DNA from 3 places in the Robertmurraya sp. GLU-23 genome. Region 2 is predicted to be linked to each of the others. Evidence: riboswitches for the same ligand, from Rfam matches in the RefSeq annotation. Region 2 holds a riboswitch; each other region holds the start of a gene.
What was found. Region 2 has a riboswitch for cyclic di-GMP ahead of ACVBAX_RS17175 (GAF domain-containing protein). Riboswitches for the same ligand answer to the same signal wherever they lie in the genome.
Positions count from the first base shown of each region.

Region 1 (3,283 bases), on a different contig from region 2:
AACTTGGTAGTTGGATTTCAGACCAACGTAGAGCATATAAAGGCCAAAGAGGTAGATTATCAGCAAGCCAAGTCAAAAGGCTAGAGAGTATTGGGATGACCTGGGAAGCACCAAAAGGATTTGCAGCAATTAGCAGAAAAGAAAGCTGATATTAAACTAGTAAGTTCTACTATAAACCATTAGTAGGACTCGTATATAAAAATTAATCCCCTACAAGACTGTAGGGGATTGTTTATCTCTATTCAGTTACTTTTGAAACAGTAAATATAACCCCTGATGCCTGGCTATATTTCAAATTATATCGAATGTCACTCTTAGTAACCGTTGTTTCATTGTTTTCAAACTCATACGACTTATCAAACACACGCAATTCCACTAGCACATCACCAATCTGGCTATCTTTCTGTTCAGGTTGAACAGTACCAATAAGTTGACCCATCCCTAAAATAATATCCATCCCATCCCGTTCTTTTCATTTGTATTTTACATTTCTAATTAATTAATTCTATTTTTATTTCTCTTTTTAGCATGATACATATTTTTGTCAGCTTTAGAGAATAAGCTGGTCATATTGCCCAAAGAATGATCTTCGAAAGAAAAGCCGATCGATAATTTGATTTCCCTCTTAGAGGTTTCATTATACTTTTTAAACTCCTTTTTTATTTCATCGACTAGTTCTTTCGCGGTGACCTCTGTAGAATGTTCAAGTATGAGAGCAAACTCGTCTCCACCAAGTCTAGTAACTGTTACTACATCTGAGGAGAATCTATTGAGTAACCACGCTGTTTCCATGATGATAAAATCTCCCTCTTTATGTCCGAAATGATCATTAATATATTTCAACTCGTCTAAATCACATATGATAATGGCTATAGAAATATCTAATATTTGATCAAACTGTTCAAATTTATATTCAAAGTACTCCCGATTATATATCCCAGTTAAAGAATCGTGGCTAATTTGATACTGCAACTCCTTTTCTAACAGGATTTTATCGTCGATATTTCTTAAAACTCCTTGTATCGCAACAAGCTTTCCATTTTTATAAATGGGTGTAGCATATTCTTCAAAATATCTATATTCCCCATTTTTATCAAGCCATCGCTGTACAATACTCTCGTCAAAATTTAGTTCTCCCTTAACTTTTTTTTCAAGAATATGAAAATCATCGGGATGAATATCGATAAAGGGTATGTCGGAATTCTTAAAGGCACGCTCAATCGAACCTGTTCCAAAAAAATGTTCAGCTGAAGGACTAAGGTACTTGAATTCTCTTTTTGGATAAACCTGAAAATAATATAGAAAATCCCTTGTATTTTCAATTATGTGAACAAAACTTTTCTGATTTTCTATTATCTTCTTTTTTTGATTTTCCCATCTTCTATATAAAAGAGGGATTATCAAACTAACTATAGCCATACCTGTAATTAACCCTGATGTAAACTGTATGCTCATTTTAGACCCTCATCTTTTAGAATATATTAAAATATAAATCATACTATTAAGTAAATGGATGTCCTTTGTTCCTAGAGTACTTAAGATAATAAAAGACCTACCGCTACCGATAGGCCTTGAATCACTTTAATCGGTAACTGGCTAACTTAGTCGAATACGACCTTAGTCCCTATAGTTTTGCGTCGTCATTTTTCAATGAGTTTGCCTTTTTTTATTATTGAGTAAATAGTCCTGTTTCTATTATAATAGCTAAATTTTTAATATCAATAAAAGTTACTTTGAACCAAATAATCAAGAGGTGTTTATATGAAAAACTGGCTAGTGCGACACAAGTGGGATATTCCCCTTGCTATTGTATTCTTGGTATCTCTTACAATCATCCTTCAAGTACAACCTGAAGGAACTTCTTGGCATTTTCTAACAATTCCTCCATATTTGATACTTTCATCGATACTAAGGAGCATAAGAAAAAAACAAATCAGACAAGAAAGTAGAGGTCGTGCCTAGTGGCTCGGCTTTTTTTATTTTTTTAAATATTTATCAGATAACGTCTATATGAGAAAATTTTCAAGATTGATTTTGAAAATCTTAATAGTAGTAATTGACAGGGCCTTACAAGTTACCAATGATCCTTTTACTGAAGTGAAAAAGGATATTTTTAACCTGAGGAACTACGCAAGAAGAATAATACTAAATAATTTACTAGATGAGAATTGATCATTAATAAGAAAATCGTACTATATCAGTATTTATATAACACATAAACTATATAAATTTTTAGAAAAGTTAGTTTTTATACTTGTAAGCCCTTCCAAATGATGTTATGATTCGAATATAACCAGTAAATATTTTAGTAAATGAAAAGTAAAATATTTACGGGAGTTGACAAGAACATGAAGAGGGTTATGAGATGGCTACTATCAAGGATATTGCGGACAAGTCGAATGTATCAGCATCTACGGTTTCACGGGTGTTAAATAACGATGATACGATTTCCGTTCAGGATGAAACGAGGGAACGTATTTTCCAGGTCGCTAAGGAGCTTGGATATGAAACGATTTTAGAAAGACGGTTGAAACAAAAACAGCAGACTTCGAAACATATCGGGATTATCGTTACCCAATCATTGGACGAGGAGATCAATGATCCCTATTTTTTATCCATCCGCCAAGGGATTGAAATGGAACTTGCGAGTCATGGGATCAGAACCGTTACGTTCCGTTTACATGAAACGGAGACCAATCAAATGATTGACGGGCTCGATGGACTCATTGTCGTCGGTAGGGTAAAAGAGATGGCGCTCAAGGCCATCTGTAAAGTGGAAAATGTGGTGTACATTAACCATTCGCCTAACGAGGATCTGTATGATGCGGTTGTGATTGATTTTGAAAAGGCCACAGAGAAAGCAATCAAGCATCTATTTTCAACTGGCTACAAGAGAATCGGGTATATCGGAGGGAGGGAGAAGGAGCATAGTAAAAATCAAAAGTTCAACTCTGAAGATAAACGTCTCACCACCTTTGAACGCTTGATGAAAGAACAAAAAATGTTCGACCCGGAGAGCGTATTTATCGGTGAGTATACCATGGCACAGGGGTATGAATTAATGAAAAAAGCGATTAATATGAGGAATTTTCCCGAGGCATTTTTTATTGCCAGTGATCCGATGGCGATTGGGGCGTTAAGAGCATTACAAGAAGCCAATCTCAATGTTCCTGAAGATGTTGCCATTATCGGCTTTGACGATATTGAAGCTGCCTCATTCGCAAGTACACCTTTGACGACCATCAGAGTGCATACGAAGGAGATGGGGAAAACAGGAGTAAAA
Region 1 covers NZ_JBRKCV010000009.1:115,165-118,447, forward strand. The annotation lists gene ACVBAX_RS15450 (Helicase associated domain protein) at 1-149, shown strand, start outside; gene ACVBAX_RS15455 (hypothetical protein) at 239-457, opposite strand; gene ACVBAX_RS15460 (sensor domain-containing diguanylate cyclase) at 496-1,455, opposite strand; cyclic di-GMP riboswitch class I at 1,585-1,671, opposite strand; gene ACVBAX_RS15465 (LacI family DNA-binding transcriptional regulator) at 2,366-3,283, shown strand, end outside.
Region 1: it holds a riboswitch for cyclic di-GMP, as region 2 does, so the genes downstream of both, ACVBAX_RS15460 (sensor domain-containing diguanylate cyclase) here and ACVBAX_RS17175 (GAF domain-containing protein) in region 2, are expected to answer to the same signal.

Region 2 (3,283 bases):
GACATGCTAGAGGACATTAAGAGTATTCATCAGAGTATAGAGTCCATCATGCAAAATTACCGATTTTACAGGATGAAGCATTCGGAAAGCCAGGAATTGATCCTTAATAAGATGTTGGAGATTGCCGAGAAAGAGAATCTAGTGACTGATTCTGGGGGCATTCTAAATTCGTTAAAAGAGAGGGAAAAAAGAGGCGGTCTCGGGATTCCTCAGACCAATTTAGCCTTATTTCATGCAAGAAATAAGCATGTACGTGAGCTGATCTTCCAAATTGCCCATCTGCCTAATCCTTGTCTGGTTAGGGGAATGGATGGAAACCTGGTTATGATGAAGAACCTCTTGCTCATGCTGGCCCCATTAGAGTTAAGTAACAGACAGCAGGAGATTATTAGCTTAATTAGTACAAATATTATTGAGACCGATGAAGCTATTTTGATTTTTTCATCGGCAAATGAAGAGCTAATTTATAAGAGGTTAGAGTCTATTTTTTCGGATTATCTACAGTCGAATTTAAAAATAAATGATAGAGGGATGATGTAATGAAACTAGCAGTACATTTTGGAGCAGGTAATATCGGGAGAGGATTTATTGGAGCCCTTTTTTCTCAGTCAGGATACCATGTTACTTTCATAGATATTGCCGAACCAATTATTAATCAATTAAATGAAGAAAAACAATATAAAGTAAAGCTTGCAACAGATGCACAAGAGAGTATTCTTATTGAGAATGTTTCAGGATTGAATAATCTAACACAGGAAAATGAAGTAATAGAAACAATCAAGAAGGCAGCCTTTTTAACGACGGCTATTGGACCTAACATCCTCCCGAGAATCGCACCATTAATCGCAAAGGGATTGGCTGCTAGGGTAGAAGAAAATAATGACAAGCTGTATGTAATTGCCTGTGAAAATCAAATTTCCGCTACCGATCTTTTAAGAGGCTATATCTTTGAGCATCTTGATGATCAAATGCAAGAAAAGGTACTTGCTCATGTAGAATTCTTAAATTCAGCTGTGGACCGGATTGTACCGATTCAAAATAATCAAGGTTCTCTAGATGTGCTTGTTGAACCTTACCATGAATGGGTGGTAGAAACGAAAGAAGAAATTCCTCCTATTGAAGGAATGATTATCGTTCCTGAATTAGCTCCATTTATTGAAAGAAAGTTGTTTACGGTTAACACAGGACATGCCGTGATTGCTTATTTCGGTTATCTTGCCAACAAAGAAACGATTGACCAAACTCTAGCGGATATGGATATCTACAATCAGGTGAAGGCCACACTTGGTGAGACGGGTGCTTATTTAATCAAACAGTACCATCTAGATCCGGGAGAACATCAAAAATATATTGAGAAAATCATTAAACGTTTTGAAAATGCTCATCTACATGACGGTGTGACAAGAGTAGGTCGTTCCCCGTTAAGAAAGCTTGGGCCAGAGGATCGACTCGTACGTCCAGCCCAACAGGCTCAAAAAGTGGGCCTTTCTTACGATAATTTAGCAAAGGCTATTGCTGCAGCCTTACTTTTTGATTACAAAGAAGATGAAGATGCAGTAAAGCTTCAGTCAATGATTAACAAACATGGAGTGTCGTATGTGCTTCAACAAGTATGTGGTCTTGAGGACTCAAGCCAACTTGCTAAAGAGATTATTAGACACTATGAAGGATTGAAGGGGTAAATTCTTTCTAAATTAAGGTTGTCGGATGGTTACCGTCAACCTTTTTTTTATAATGTTGGTAATAGCTTAATTAGGGTTTAATGTGATAAAATTTGTGAAAAGGTTTCTAAACATAGTTCAATTAATAGTCGATTTTAAAGGAAATATACCATCGATAATGGCAAACTTATTGAAAAATAAGGACGCAAAGCTACGGGTCTAAAGCTAAGTACAGTAATGATCGCCGGGTTACCGAAAGGGTTGGATTAATAAAATGGTAGGATTATTCCCTATTTTTATTAAAGCTCACCAATCTTTTGGTGGGCTTTTTATTATTCGTTATTATCATACATTCTTAAACAATTTAACTTTTCGAAAATAAAATGGGTTAGTTACAAGTTATCACTAACATGAGGTATAAAAATGGACAAAATCATACATTCTCTGAAAAGTTTTCGTTACACCAAAGAGATAAGTAAAATATTATCTAGGATTGAGCCAACAATGAAGAATACACTTGATTTGAGTGAGATATTTAAGGAATTATACAAAAACGATGTGATTAGTGAAGCTGATTTCATGGCTATGGAAACAAAAATGATGTTACATCGTTGTACAAGGCTACTCGAACATCGTGTTAAAGGGATTGATTGCGGAATTTATCTTTTTGATGAAAAGGAACAAAAACTATGGAATGCATCAATTTCAAAAGTATCTCAGCACTATAATGATTATTCTCAAGGCCTATCTACAGTTAATGATATTCAGGATGGTGACGACATACCTGTTTATGGAAAAGAGATTGTAGCCATATCAAATGTGGAGAAAGGAGAGGACATAGTTTCTCTGAACCACAAAACGGATTTATTAAAGGCGGGCTATAAGGCTGTTTGTTGCATCCCAATCCAGTATAATGATAAAATGGTTGGACATACCGTAGTGTTTTCTGAGAACATAAGAGAATTTACAATTCATGAAATCAATATGTTTAGCAAAGGGAACGAGATGATTGAGGAACAACTAGCAAGAGTGAAGTCTCATTTATTATCGGTTATAAAACAAACTGATTAAAAGGTGAATACTATGTTTGGTTTTGGTGAGAGACTTAAAGAATTAAGACAAAAACACCAGTTAACAATGGAAAATGCTGCGAAAATAGTAGGAGTGGCTAAATCCACCTATGCGGGGTACGAATCGGAATTTAGACAGCCTTCCCTTGAAAAACTCGTTATGTTTGCAAATTATTATAAGGTTTCGGTCGATTATTTGTTAAATGTAGCCCCTCTTCAAGAATTAAACGTAAAAGAAGTGCTTTCACATAAAGAACTTCATTGGGAAGGGATTCCTCTTCAAGAAGAGGATTTTCAACAAATTAGAATACTTTTAGAAAAGATTAGTCATTCAAAGAACCATAAGGAAAAATTAGGTTAATTAACAGGAAGCTCATTTGAGTTTCCTGTTTTTTTATTGTATGGAGCTTGCAAAATAATAGTAAAAATTGGGTATTGTACCAAATATTAAAATTAAGAAATTTGTAATATTTTAATGTTAAAACTTTCCTACTAAATAGTTCTAAGATATAATTACACAATAAGTTCTCATATCGAGAATATCAGGGATTT
Region 2 covers NZ_JBRKCV010000011.1:156,955-160,237, forward strand. The annotation lists gene ACVBAX_RS17165 (BglG family transcription antiterminator) at 1-540, shown strand, start outside; gene ACVBAX_RS17170 (mannitol-1-phosphate 5-dehydrogenase) at 540-1,682, shown strand; cyclic di-GMP riboswitch class I at 1,832-1,918, shown strand; gene ACVBAX_RS17175 (GAF domain-containing protein) at 2,085-2,732, shown strand; gene ACVBAX_RS17180 (helix-turn-helix domain-containing protein) at 2,745-3,092, shown strand.

Region 3 (3,283 bases), on a different contig from region 2:
CATTACGCGTTTATTACTTATATCACTAAGAATCTACCAAAGGAACAAATTCCAAATGCTCAAGGAATTTATTCTGCGATTGCATTAAGCTTGAGCACGGCTGTATTAACACTGATAGGTGGATTCTTGTATGAGATTTCCCCGAATCTTGCCTTTTTAGGTATGATTATTTGTACCATTCCGGCGATTTTAGTTATTGTTGGTTCAAGAAGGCGGTTTAATTATTAAAAAAGTTTGTGGGGAGCATGGACCTATTAAAGTTCATGCTCTTTTTGCATAACTTATGACGCGAAAGTTTCTGATTTTTCAGCCTACATGTCATAAACGAGTTTTTATGACATGTAGGCTTCTTATTTTTAAACTCTAATGTCATAAACGAGTTCTTATGACGCGTAGGCTTCTGATTTTTCGACTCTCAAGTCATAAACTTTTTCTTATGACGCACTATATAAACATATTAAGATTTGGAGGTACATCATGACGAAAGAAAACAGTGAGTACAAAAGCCTTTTATCAATTAGTGAAGAGAATGAGCAAAAATTAGAAATAAGCTCAACAGGTTATGGGCTTGTAAGTACTTCAGATGAAACAGAACAAAATCATCAGAATAATCATGGACAGAAATAAGTGGGTTGGAAAAAGCAGTGAATTTTCACTGCTTTTTCATTTAAAAAAACGTAAAGTAGCCACTGAATAATCAGTGGCTGACAGATTAATCTTTGTTCTTTTCGTTACTTTTGCTTTGTTGCTCGGCTTGACGTTTCGCTTCTTCTCTTTGCTTCTCGGAGGCTTTACGCTGTTCTTCCGCTAGTCGTTTGGCTTCTTCTTTTTGCTTCTCGGCAGCTTTACGCTGTTCTTCTGCTAGACGTTTGGCTTCTTCTTTTTGCTTCTCGGCAGCTTTACGCTGTTCTTCTTCTAAGCGATTTGCTTCTTCTTTTTGCTTTTCCGCTGCTTTGCGTTGTTCTTCTTCTAAGCGATTTGTTTCTTCTTTTTGTTGTTCTGAAGGTTGCTGAACAGAATTTTCCTTTTTTGCAACAGATGCTAACTGAACCTCAGTGCTATCCGAAATTGCTTCTGTCTTTACATCATCGGTTTCCGTCTTTTCTTCGTCAGTTCCTTCTACATCTGGGTTTATTTGTTCCTCTTGTTCTATAGTGGACACGGTTTGTTTAGGAGCCTTCTTTTTTCCATTCGATAGTTCAGACGGATGGATGCCTAGTTCCTTTGCAACATCTCCAAATCCCTTGTCTTCACCATTAAAAAGAGCGCCAACTTCCTCAACGGTCTTATCTGTTGCATTAGCTAGGATAAATACCTGTACAATTTGGCCATATCCCAAACCGGAATCACGTAACTCTTTTACTTTTGTTTCATCAAGTCCATTTACAATCGAAGGGAGTTTGGCTAGAACTTGTTGTTTCTCCTCAACGTCTTCTAGTAAGCTTTCATCTAGTAGTTCGCCAACTTCTTCATTTAATTCAGTTGAATCTTCAAGCTTTTCATCTAATTCTAAAACCTGTTCCTCATTCATCTTTTCATTTATTATCATTTCAGCAATTGTTTCTTCAGCATCTGTAAGTATTTTTAGATAGTCTTCAATAGCTTCTTGAACAAATTCTTGTTTTTCTTCTTCGGACATGGCCTTTGCCTCTGCGATACGTTCTTCCGCAAATTGAAGGAGTAAATCTGTTTCTTCGGAGCCATTAGATGCAAGGAATAGTTGAATGTCTTCTACTAATCGATCCATGCTATAGATAAATTGGTCAGGCGTTGTTCCTGGATCGTAACTGTCAGCGGTTTCCTCGGCAAGTACAGAGTTACCAAACAAAAACATACTTGAGATAACGAGTGGAGCGGTCCATTTTCTTTTCATCCATTTTTCTCCCTGGAATAAATTTAGAAATCTTTATCCAAAAGACTTTTATTGAAACAAAAAGGACTAGTCCCGAAGAATAGTCCTGTAGTCCTACATTCTCTTCGGTAACTGGCAGGCGTAGTTCATTTGACCTTAGCCCCTGTAGTTTTGCGTCCTTATATTTCTATAAGTTTGCCCTTATCGGATATTTCCTGCTTCTATCTTACTATCGGGAAGGATTTTAATATACAGGTAAAAATTCACTGTGAGGAGTATCTAGAAATGAAGTAGTATAAACCTTCAAGCTGTTTTTTATAAGATAATCCAGACATTTTATTTTTAATAAATCGGGTATAACATAATAGTTAACTTTTTAAGCAAAAGGTGGGAGATTTTTTCGTGGGAAGAATGGAAAGACGACAACAAAGAAGGTCATCAAAGTTTTCTTGGAGTACCTTTACTTCAAAGAGCGCAAAAATCAAGTTACTTTCGGCAATTATAGGTATGGCTCTCGTTTTCTTTATGATTTTTAACATCTTAATCTGGACAACAGACGTGAGCAAGTTAGAAGAACCAGCACCACAACCGACCATCATTTTTGATCAAAGGGGAGAGGTCGCAAGTAAAATTGCATCATCTAATATTGAAGGCGTTAGTATTGAGAAAATACCGGACACTGTTGTACATGCGGTGATTGCAACAGAGGACCAGAGGTTTTATAAGCATGATGGAATTAACTATTTTGCCATTGCGAAGGCATTGATAAAAAACACCTTGAGTGGAGAAATCGTGGCTGGAGGTAGTACATTAACACAGCAGCTAGCTAAAAATGCTTTTTTAACACAAGAACGAACATATACTAGAAAGTTTAAAGAACTTATTATTACAAAAAGAATTGAACAAAAGTATTCAAAAGATGAAATTATGGAGAGATACTTAAACCAAATCTACTTTGGTGAAGGGGCATGGGGAATCCAACGTGCTGCCCAGACGTACTTTGGAAAGGATGTTAGTGAATTAACTCTTGGGGAATCAGCTATGATAGCGGGATTAATAAAAGCCCCGTCCATTTTGTCTCCATTTAAGGATATGGACCGATCGGTAGAACGAAGAGATCTTGTTTTATCACTTATGGAAGAAGAAGGCTATATTACGGAAGCGGAACGAAACGAGGCAAAAGAACAGACAATCGTTTTAGAAGGAAAAAAAATCGATGGTTATAAAGGGAAATACCCTTATTATGTCGACCATATCATTGCAGAAGCGATTGAACAATATGAACTAACTGAAAACGAGATTCTTTCAGGTGGTCTGAGAATTTATACAGAACTAAATCCAGTCATTCAAAATGCGGCTGAAGAAGTGTATAACGATAATAGCCTATTTCCTGAAAGTACGTCTGATCAGCTGCTTCAAAGTGGGGCAGCC
Region 3 covers NZ_JBRKCV010000014.1:87,320-90,602, forward strand. The annotation lists gene ACVBAX_RS19040 (3-phenylpropionate MFS transporter) at 1-228, shown strand, start outside; gene ACVBAX_RS19045 (hypothetical protein) at 478-627, shown strand; gene ACVBAX_RS19050 (DUF5667 domain-containing protein) at 713-1,873, opposite strand; cyclic di-GMP riboswitch class I at 1,977-2,062, opposite strand; gene ACVBAX_RS19055 (transglycosylase domain-containing protein) at 2,264-3,283, shown strand, end outside.
Region 3: it holds a riboswitch for cyclic di-GMP, as region 2 does, so the genes downstream of both, ACVBAX_RS19050 (DUF5667 domain-containing protein) here and ACVBAX_RS17175 (GAF domain-containing protein) in region 2, are expected to answer to the same signal.